2 regions of the Akkermansia sp. BCRC 18949 genome follow, and region 2 is predicted to be linked to the other one. Evidence: riboswitches for the same ligand, from Rfam matches in the RefSeq annotation. Region 2 holds a riboswitch; the other holds the start of a gene.

Region 1 (5,358 bases), 770 kb from region 2:
GGGACGTGTTCGGTTGCACCGTGGAATGCACGGAATGGCTCGTCCTGCTCACCTTCTGCACCTTATGAAAACTCCGCACAAATGCCGCGTCCCGGGCCTCAACATCAGCTGCACCTCCTTCATCATCCCGGACTACTACGTCCCCGCCATCAGGGAATGCGTCCATTACGCGGATGACATCGCCCTGCTCCTGCTGGAAGCCGGAGACCACGGGGAGGGACTCATTACCCCGGCGGAAATCCGGGAGCTGGCCGGAATCGCCGCGGACGCCGGGGTCAAGTGGAACGTCCACCTGCCCACGGACGGCGGCTTCGCCACGGAGGAATCAGGGCGCCGCTACACGGAAAACATCATCCGCGCCATTGACCTGACCCGGGAACTGGAGCCCCACACGTGGGTCATGCACGTGGTTACGGACCACATTCCCGGCCCGGACATGCGCCCCCATCTTACGGAGCGTGAAACGGAACGCATCCTCCGCAGCCTGGAGCAAATCACGCCCCATCTGCCCGCTCCGGAATGCCTGGCCCTGGAAAACCTGGAACGCCACCCGACCGACTACCTGGACAAGCTGGTCTCCGCCACGCCCCATTCCCGCTGCTTTGACATAGGCCATGTCTGGAAGGAAGGCCTGCGGCCGGAAGAACTGCTGCCGCTCTGGCTGCCGGACATACGCATGTGCCACCTGCACGGGCTGGAAAAACGGGACCACAAATCCCTGCACCACATGGCCGCCGCCACGCTGGACGCCATCCTCCACCCCATGTGGGACATCCGTTTCTCCCCCCTCATCACTCTGGAAGTCTTCAGCCTGGACGACTTTCTGAACTCCCACCAGGCCATGCTGGAATCCCATGAACGCTACATCTCCAAACACTGACGCCAATCCTGCACGCATGACGCTCGTCCTGGGCGGCATCAGAAGCGGCAAAAGCCAATACGCCGAACAGATAGCCGCCGGATTCGGGGAAAAAATCCTGTACGTCGCCACGGCGGAGGTGTGGCCCGGAGCCGGATCCATGGAATACCGCGTGCGCAAGCACCGGGAACGGCGCCCGGCAAGCTGGCTTACGCTGGAATGCCCCCGCCATGTGGCCGCCGCCGTCCGGGAATCCGGCCTGCTGGATCAGGTGGACGGCGTCATTCTGGAATGCGTAACCCTGCTCACCTCCAATACCCTGTACGCCCAGAAGGACCCTACGGACTACGAACCATTCCAGGAAGCGCTGATTGAGGAAATAGAGGCCTTGAAGGAACTTATCCCCCAATCCCCCGTGCCCTGGGTTCTGGTCTCCTCTGAAACCGGCATGGGCATCAGCCAGGCGGACGCGGAAACGCGCCACTACTGCGACGGGCTTGGCATCGCCAACCAGCTTCTAGCCAAAAGCGCGGACGAAGTTTACTTCATGGTTGCGGGGCTTCCCGTAACCGTAAAAAAATAGCAGACGGTCAATTCTTCAGCGCAATATACTTCAACACTGCCGGACACATCCGCGCCAGTAAAAAGTACAGTCCGCTCAGAGCCAGAAAAACAAGGGGTACGGCCATTCCCCATATCCAGAAGCTTCCCCTTGGAAAACCGAGCCTGAGCATGCCCTCATAAACCAGGGCATGCGCGGCATATACAAAAAAGACGGAGGGAGCCAAACGGGCGCAGAAAGAGGAGATTCCCGGAAAATACCGCATCATCAAGAAGGCGCAGGATGCCAGCCACAGCACGCCCATGCACAAGGATAACGCAGACTCCTGAACGGTGCTGTACATTTCCCATATAAAAATAACGGGAAACACCATCAGCACGTACAGCCACGCTTTACCGACTGCATTCTTCAACTCTTCAAGGGAATAACGGCACAAAAACATGCCAAGGGCAAATGCTCCAAAACCCCTGGGATGGATAACGCAGAAAACCTTGTCCATGTATTCGAAGGACAAGTAAAGGGAATTGCTCGTACTGAAAAGCACCAGGGAGGCCATGGACAGAATGAGCAGACAGGCCCGCGGCATCCGGAATAACGCTCCTGAAACCAGCACAAACACCATTAAATCCCGCAAAAACCATAAAACAGTTCCCAAAGGAGGGCGCCCTATTCCCAGACCGGTCATCCATTTTACAATGTCCGCGGGAAACCCGAACAAGGCCATGGAAACGAAAATCCAAAACAAATAGGCACACAGAATCAGAAACGCTTTTCTCCAGTTAAGCCAGGGCACCGGGGCCAGGCTGCCCCCATACTTCCGGGCCAGGAAGTAACCCGCCGCCATGAAAAAGAAAAATACGCCCGCACGTGTTGCATACACAGTGAAGCCATGAGAAGCGGGAGTATGCTGGATCATGATAAGCAACATGGCCAGCACACGGATAATATCTACCCACGGGTCACGGCACTTCTCCGTCAGTTTCCTTCCCCGGACGATGCCCGGCGCATGTGAAGGAGAGTTCGTTAACGCTTCATACATATGCCAAATACAATAACGAACATCCGGGGCGCCATGATAGCATGGCCGTCCTTCATGGCAATACGAAACAGGGAGCCAAACGCAAGAAAAAGTTCCAATTGACAGGGTCCGGAGGATATGTTAGGCATGCCATGCCTCCCTCACCAACCGGAGGCGCTTCCGGGAAGCCCGTGGTACGGGCAGGAAATAGATGGGGAATCCGGTGTGAATCCGGAGCGGTACCGCCACTGTATATTGCACGGCTTAAAAACCTGCAATGAGCCAGATCGCCAGCCCCGAAGTATTTTATGAACCGCCGGCGAGTATTCCGGCATTCAGACCATACACATGCATTCATCCAACACGCTCCGCTTGAACGGAGCAGACTATGATGGTCCGGCCTCCTTGAAGTCCGGAATGTTCAACACTCCTGAAAAAACACCGTGCCACGCCAGGCACCGGATGCAGGCTGTGGCTATGACCCTGGCCTGCCTCGGCATGCTGGGAACGGTCCATGCCCAGGATACTGCCAGGGAAGACCTGGCCGGCGCTTATGACGCCACTGTAGCCAGAACCGCCTCAGATGCGGCCCTGGGAACGGTCTCCGCCACATTCAACGTGACAGGCTCCAGCAACGTGCGCGGAATCTGGGGAAAATCAGGCACCCTCAGCATTGGCGCGATTGCCGGGGATGCCGTATTCAACGTCTCCTCCACGGCAAACAACGCCTTCGGCATTGACACCTCCTCCGGAGTCAATGTGGACATCGGCACCCTGGCAGGAACATTCAACATCTCCGCAGCCAGAACGAATGCCACCGGCATCCGGAGCTACGGGAAAATACTCTCCATCGGAACGATCACGGAAGACGCCCTCATCTCCATCACGGCCAATTTCTCCTCCAACGGCATTTACGCCTATCAGGGGCGCCTGGACATTGGAACGATGGCCGGCAAAATCTCCGTGGACCTGGGAACAGGAAACTATGCGAGGGGACTGTATGCCTACGGAAACACCATGGACTACCAGGGCCCGCGCTACAAGGACGTCAACATCGGCACCTTTTCCTCCACCGGCAGCATTTCCGCGGCGACGGCCGGCGGCTACGGAGCCAGAGGCATCCAGTCCAACTACGGGCAGGTGAACATTACCCGGCTGGACGGTCAAATCACCGCAGCCTCCGGTTCCAATGATGAAAGCGAGGACTTTTCCGCCATCGGCATTGAAGCCAGGGAAAACATCACGCTGGGCGACATGGGAGCAACGGGAAGCGTTACCGCCACGACCAACGGCATGGACGCCTACGGCCTCTTCGCCGGAGAAGAAGGGGGTTACCAGACCCATTCCAATATTACCATCGGCAATGTGGGCGGCGCCATCCGGGCGGAAGCCATGGCCGGAACGGCCGCCGGGGCACGTTCCACGGGCTCCTTGTCCGTGGGAAACGTCAGCGGTTTCATCTCCGCCTCCTCCACGGGAGCTGCGGAAGCCTACGGGCTGCTGGCGGAATTCTCCCTGACCACCGGCACTATCAACGGAACCGTCAGCGCGGCAACTGCCGGCAGCACGGCGGCGGCCCTGATGGGAGGAGCCGGCATCACGACGACCATCGGTTCCACCGGCGTCATTGAAGCAACGGCGACGGGGAACGAAGCAACGGGGTATGCCCTGTACAGCGGGTCCAATACGGGTTCCGGCTTCTCCACGGAAAACACGGCGGACAACGTCACCGTCCACGCCGGAGCTTCCATCAGCGGCATCTGGGAACTGGGCGGCTCCGGAGCGGAAGGCTCCGTGGATACCATTACGCTGCTGTCCGGAACGGAAGCCGCTCCGGGACTGTTTGACTATACGGTGCGGACAACCGTCAACACCAGCAAGTCCGATACGGCCACCCACCATTCCTCCGTCACGCTCAACGTGGGCAGTGCGGAAAACAAGGCAAACTGGACCATTTCCACGGAAAAAGCCGCCGGGCTGCTCAACCGGTTCAACGTGGGCCACGGCTCTGCCGTCACCTTGACCGGGAACTCCCAGATACTCCGTGACGGGGCCGTCGTCAACAACCAGGGCTCCATCTCCGGCAGCGGCACGCTCACCATTGCGGAAGGCATGACGCTGCTCAACGGGACCCTGGTGCAGAATGCGGCGGGAACGGCCCTGGAAGTGGGCTTTGACGGCCTGAACGTAAATCTGGACCTGGCGCAAAACGCCACGGTAGGCGCCACGGTGCTCAACGCCACGGATTCCGCCTGGGTCGTCACGCTGGACCAGATCAAGAACGGCATCACCGCCATGTACGGAGCCAGGGTGGACAACTTCCAACTGGAAAACTACCGCATGAGCTACCGCCTCCAGGGCCAGGTATTCCTGGGTGAAGGCGCCCCCATCGTCGTCAACCCCGGAGAAAGCATCCATGTGGGGGAAGGCTCCAAGGTCATCATCGGGGAAAACCTGCCTGAGCACGGCATCGTGCTGGAAGGCGGGGAGGCTGACTTGAGCCAGTCGGACGCCGTCATTTCCTCCGGAGCCGTCAGCGGCGTTTCCGGACAACTGACGCTGGCGGGCAAGGATGAAAAGGAACAGACCCTGAACTGGGAACACTCCGGCACGGCAGGCTACAGCGCCTCCGCCGCCGACGGAGGCGCCTTCGCGAACCTCAACGTCACGGCACAGGATGTGAAGGTTGTCGCCAGGGGTTCCTATGCGGCGGAAAACGTCGTCATCAGCAACAACGCCACCCTCGTTCTGGACGGCAGGGACGCCAGTCTGGGCGTGGAAGGCGGGAGCATCCGCCTGGGTGAGGCATTCGCCCATCCGGCTAATCCGGGGCATCTGGTGCTGAACGGCTCCACTGTTCTATCCGGCGTGGAAACCAACAGCGGTTCCACCGTCTCCGGTTCCGGCGCCTTCAAGGGA
Region 2 (5,358 bases):
CGGAGAAGGCAGCGCGGGGCGCGAGCTTCCTTCTTGACACTCAATGCGGGATTCTGCATCATCCATCCTATGAAAACCTTTACTGCCCTCATTCTGTCCGGCTCCATTGCCGCCATGACGGCCCCGGCTTTCCTCCACGCGGCGGACAACGGGAACGGCGCCAAAGTCACCTACCCATCCTTTGACGAAGGCAGCCACCTCCACGGGCCGAGAATCAAGGCTTCCGACCTGAAGGGGAAGGTGGTGTTTTTTGAATACTGGGGCATCAACTGCCCTCCCTGCATCGCCAGCATGCCGCATTTGCAGGAATTACAGGACAAATTCCAGTCCAAGGGTTTCACCGTGGTTGGCAGCCACCGCCAGGGGCTGACCCCCAGGGTGAAGCAGTTCCTGGAGGAAAAGAAGATTACCTTCCCCGTCTATCAGGGGCTGGATATTCCGGCGGCCTCCTGCCCGGGAGGCCTGCCGCATGCGGTGCTGATCGGGGCCAACGGAAAGGTGGTGGCCAAGGGGCATCCCACCCAGCTTTACGACCTGGTGAAAAAGGAGGTGATGAAGGTGGAACGCGGCCTTCCCATCCTGGAAGGCGTGGAGCTGGACAAGTACAAGTCCCTGGCCAAGACAGTCGTTTCCAACGGCAGCAACATCGAGTCCAAGATCACGCCCCTGCGGAAGAAAACAGATGACGAGGAGGCCCAGGCCGTCTGCGCCGCTTTTGACGAATGGCTGGGAGACGCCAAGGACATGGTGCAGGCCCAGATCCAGTCCAACCCGCTGGAAGCGGTGACGGCCATCACGCGCCTCAAGACGGCGGTCCCCTCCGTCAAGGAGTTTGACGAACCGCTGGCGACTCTGAAGGCGAACAAGGACCTGCCGAAGCTGGCCGACCTCAACAAGAAGATTTCCGCCCTGGAGCAGCGCAAGGCGAAAGGGAGAAAGGTTTCCGAATCCGACCTCAAATCCCTGACGCAGGCCGTGGACAAATTCGCGGAGTCCGACAATGAAGCCACGCAGACCGTTGCGGGCAATCTGAAAAAGAGCCTTTCTTCCCTGGCTGTGCCAGAGGCTCCGGAAGATAAATAAGCCTTTCAGCCGAACGGCATTTCATCCGGAACAAACAGGCGTTAACGGACGCCTGTTTCTTTTTTCTCCGGAAGCTTTTTTCTTCTTCCCGGATAAGACATCCGGAGCGGAGAGAACGGAACAGGTTGCCCGGACAAAGGAGGAGAGAGTCCGGTCATCGTCCAGTTCCGTCATCAGGAAATGCGGCCTGGCGCCGGGATAGGGACTGCCCTGCTCCTGCTGCGGAAGCAGCTTCAGGCCCGGCTCCGTGATTTTGACAAATAATTGGTTGTCACATACCAGGCCGAAATATTTCCGGTCACAGTACAGGCCGTATTCCCCAAACATTTTTTTGAAGGAAATGTCCCCGGCATGCCGGAGCTGGAAACAGATATATTCTACAACATTCGGGGAAGAAGCCATGCTCCATGTTCTCATACCTGCCCCGCCTTCTGCAAGCAGCAAACTCCGGCCTGCGGCCCACCGGATTGGAAAGCCCCGGCACGGTACGGAATGGGCCGCTTCCTCCCTCTCTTTTCCGCCGGGATTTCTGCACCCCGGAATGCCCCGTCTTCCACCGCTTCCGCATCCGGAACCCTGCATTTTTTCCAAGAGCAGGCGCAGGAACGGCCAAAAGGCGGTTTTTACCCGTCCACGCACATTTTTTCCCAGCCTCCGGAAATTCGGCGGCGTTCTAATAAACATTGACAGTGACGGCTAAAAACGCCATTAAACACGCCGAAGCAACGGGGAATTCCGTGAGAACCGGAAACAGTCGCGCTGCGGTATCGGGTTACAAACCCTCAAGGAACGCTTTTCCGCCAGCGTTCCGGTCAGCCAGTCCTCCCATTCCGGAGGGTGAAGGCGAGGGGGAGGTTGGAGACCCGGAGTCCGAATATCCTTGCTTCGGTTCACCATACCTCATCAACGCATGATTGAAGCATCCTCTTACGTGCCGGGGGCATTCCTGCCCCTTTCCTCCGTTTTTCTTGCAGGACTCACCCTGTTTTCCCTGCCCGTGCTTTCCGCCGCCCCATGCAGGGAGGAAGCGTCCCCCGCCCCGGCGGAACAGGCGGCGCCGTCACGGCAGGAAGGGCTTCTTCTCGTGGCCTTCGGGACCAGCCACCAGGACGCTACCGTCTCCTACAAGGAGCTGGAGAAGGACATGCTGGCCCATTATGCCCCGGACCGCCTGAAGTGGAGCTACACTTCAAGCATTATCCGCAAGAAGCTTGCCGGACGCGGAACCCCCGTTCCCTCCGTGGAGGAAAATCTGGAACAGATGGCCCGCAAAGGCATACGCACATTGCGCGTCCAGTCCCTCCACATCGCCCCCGGCGAGGAGTTTTCCCGGATGGAGAGGCAGATCGTCAGTTTCCTGGCGCGCCATCCGGACAGCTTTGACCACGTGTTCATCGGCCGCCCCCTGCTGGAAAGCGAACGGGACAGGAACGAGGCCATCACGGCCCTTCTGGAGCATTTCCCCGCGGAACGGAAGAAGGATGAAGCCATCCTGCTCATGGGGCACGGCCAGCAGGAAGGACGCTGCGACATGGTGCTTTCCGACTTCGCCCGCGAGCTGAACGACCGAGACAGCCTGGCGTTTTTCGCCACCGTGGAAGGAACGCGGGGGGTGGCCCCCATTCTGGAACAGCTTAAAAAGTCCGGCGCCAAGACCGTCTGGCTGGCCCCCTTCATGCTGGTGGCCGGAGACCACGCCAAGAACGACCTGGGCGGGGATGAGGAGGATTCCTGGGCTTCCATGCTCAGGAAGGAGGGCTTCACCGTCAAGACCCACCTGCGTGGGCTGGGGGAAAACCCGGGCATCCGCGCCGTTTTTTCCCGCCATGCCCGGACCACGGAGGACGACCTCATGATCCCCAAACAAGCGCATTGACATGGCCAGCCCTGGAAAGTTCTACGGGGTAGGCATCGGCCCCGGAAATCCGGAATACCTCACGCTCAAGGCCGTCAACGTCTTCCGCTCCGTGGACGTGGTGTTTACGGTGACCGGACCCAACAGCGATTTCAGCATTTCCGAAGCGGTGGTGCGTTCCGTGGGCGGCGTGAAGGCAGAGTTCCGCAAGCTGGTTTTCAGCATGTCCCGCGACGCGAGAACCAGGCAGGAGCAGATTGAAAAGAATACGGCCATTATTGAGGGAGTTCTTTCCCGCGGCCTGGACTGCGCCTTTGCCACGCTGGGAGACGCCATGACCTACAGCACCTTCGGCTATATTCTGAGCCTCCTGCTCAGCCGGAATCCCGGCCTGCACGCGGAAGTGGTGCCGGGCGTCACCTCCTTCTGCACCCTGGCGGCCCGCAGCCGCCAAATACTGGTGGAAAACGGGGAACGGCTCCGGGTCATTCCCGCCTTCAAGCCGGAGATGGCGGATTCCCTGGAGTTCCCGCCCGGAACCACCACCGTTCTCATGAAGACCTACCGCAGCCGCGCGCGCCTGATGGAGCGCATCCGGCGGGAAAAGGACATCCGCGTCATTTACGGGGAAAGGCTCGGCATGCCCGACGAGTTTATTACGGACGACATCCACGTCATTGACGCAAGGCCGGAAGAATACCTTTCCCTGATGTTCGTCAAGAAGGCATGAACGGCACCAGGCACTCCCGCACCTATCCCTGGCGCCGGCCCCTCCGCTGGCTCTGGCTGGCGCTGGCCCTGGCAGCCTCCGGAGTCATGGTGGTCCACATGCCCGCCGGCATGGGCGCCGGGGGATCGGGAAAAGCCCGCACAGCCATGAAGCCTGCCGGGGAATCCACCCGGGAAACGCAGGCGGGAGGGGAAAAGACGGAAGCCGCCGCTTCCAGCCCTGCCCCGCCGCCCAAAAAGAGCCATCATTCCCGGAACACCCAGGTTCCGGAGACAGGCGCGGGAAAAATTCTGGCGCGCCTTCCTCAGATTGGCAGCCTGATCGGCCTGGTGGCCGTGGCGGCCTTCATCGGCGGCATTGCTGAAATCTTCCGCTGGCATCTTGCCCTGGGCAAGCTGTTCGGCGGACTGGCCCGCTGGGCCCACCTGCCGGAAATCATCAGCCTGTCCATCCCCACGGCGCTTTATTCCAATGCCGCCGCCAACGGCATGCTGGTGAGCAGCCACGCGGAAGGCAAAATTACTCATTCCAACCTGATTGCGGGCGGCATGGTGAACAGCTACCTTTCCTACGTCTCCCACTCCCTGCGGGTGGCGTATCCGGTCATCGGCGCGGTGGGGCTGCCCGCCATCTGCTACTTCGGGTGGCAGATGGGCTTCGGCTTCCTGTTCATAGCGGCCGTGCTGTTCCTCCACCGCAGGAAGAGCCCCGCCGCCGCGCCGGATTCCGGGAATGCCGGCGCCGTGGCCGCCGCAGGGCACGCCTCCCCGGAATGGCGCACATCCCTGCGCCAGACGTGCCTGCGGGTGCTGGCGCTTGTTTTCCGGATGCTCTGCCTGACGGTCCCCCTGATGATCGGCGTGGAATGGCTGATGAAAAACGGCCTGTTTTCCTGGTGGGAGGAACATGTGCCGGACTGGGTGAACCGCATTTTTCCCGCGGAGCTCATGAGCATCGTCGCCGCGCAGATGGGCGGCCTGGTCCAGGCCGCAGGGGTGGCCGCCAACCTCCGCAGCCACGGCATGGTCACCTCCTCCCAGATTCTGCTGGCCATGCTGGTAGCCAGCGCCATCGGCAACCCCATCCGCGCCCTGCGGCGCAACCTTCCCTCCGCCATGGGCATCTTCCCCACGCGGGACGCCCTGACCATCGTGGTGGTCATGCAGCTTTCCCGCATGATCGGGGCCATCCTTCTTATTGCCCTGACGGGACTTTTCATCCACTATACCCACTGACTTCTCATGACCTCTGAATTTAACATCCGCTGGGACATGCCCCCCGCCGCCATTGAGGCGGAGAGCTTTGCCGCCATTGAACGGGAGTTCTACGGCTGGGAAGAGCTGCCGCCTGCCGAATGGAAGGTCATGCGGCGGCTCATCCACACCACGGCGGACCTTTCCATCGGCGAGGGGCTGGCGTTCCGCCATGATCCCATTCCCTCCGCCCTGGAGGCGCTCCGCAGGCACTGCCCCATCTTTTGCGATTCCAACATGATCCGCGCCGGACTTTCCGTGGAACGGCTGAGGCGCGCCCATCCCGGCTACGCACGGGAGGACATCCACTGCCATATTTCCGATGCCGACATTGCGGAACAGGCCAAATCCACAGGCAGGACGCGCGCCATCTGCGCCGCGGAAAAAGCGCGCCCCATCCTGGACGGAGCCATCGTCCTCATCGGGAACGCTCCCCT

Evidence for each region. Region 2 has a riboswitch for cobalamin ahead of P8A25_RS04880 (sirohydrochlorin cobaltochelatase). Riboswitches for the same ligand answer to the same signal wherever they lie in the genome.
Region 1: another riboswitch for cobalamin. It lies ahead of P8A25_RS08225 (autotransporter domain-containing protein); the one in region 2 lies ahead of P8A25_RS04880 (sirohydrochlorin cobaltochelatase).

What each region holds. Positions count from the first base shown of each region.
Region 1 covers NZ_CP123619.1:1,952,161-1,957,518, forward strand. The annotation lists gene cobS (adenosylcobinamide-GDP ribazoletransferase) at 1-68, shown strand, start outside; gene cbiR (cobamide remodeling phosphodiesterase CbiR) at 65-880, shown strand; gene P8A25_RS08215 (bifunctional adenosylcobinamide kinase/adenosylcobinamide-phosphate guanylyltransferase) at 855-1,442, shown strand; gene P8A25_RS08220 (acyltransferase family protein) at 1,450-2,460, opposite strand; cobalamin riboswitch at 2,615-2,753, shown strand; gene P8A25_RS08225 (autotransporter domain-containing protein) at 2,857-5,358, shown strand, end outside.
Region 2 covers NZ_CP123619.1:1,181,229-1,186,586, reverse strand. The annotation lists gene P8A25_RS04890 (TlpA disulfide reductase family protein) at 70-1,083, shown strand; gene P8A25_RS04885 (TfoX/Sxy family protein) at 1,105-1,500, opposite strand; cobalamin riboswitch at 1,779-1,984, shown strand; gene P8A25_RS04880 (sirohydrochlorin cobaltochelatase) at 1,994-2,959, shown strand; gene cobI (precorrin-2 C(20)-methyltransferase) at 2,961-3,668, shown strand; gene P8A25_RS04870 (hypothetical protein) at 3,665-4,903, shown strand; gene P8A25_RS04865 (precorrin-8X methylmutase) at 4,910-5,358, shown strand, end outside.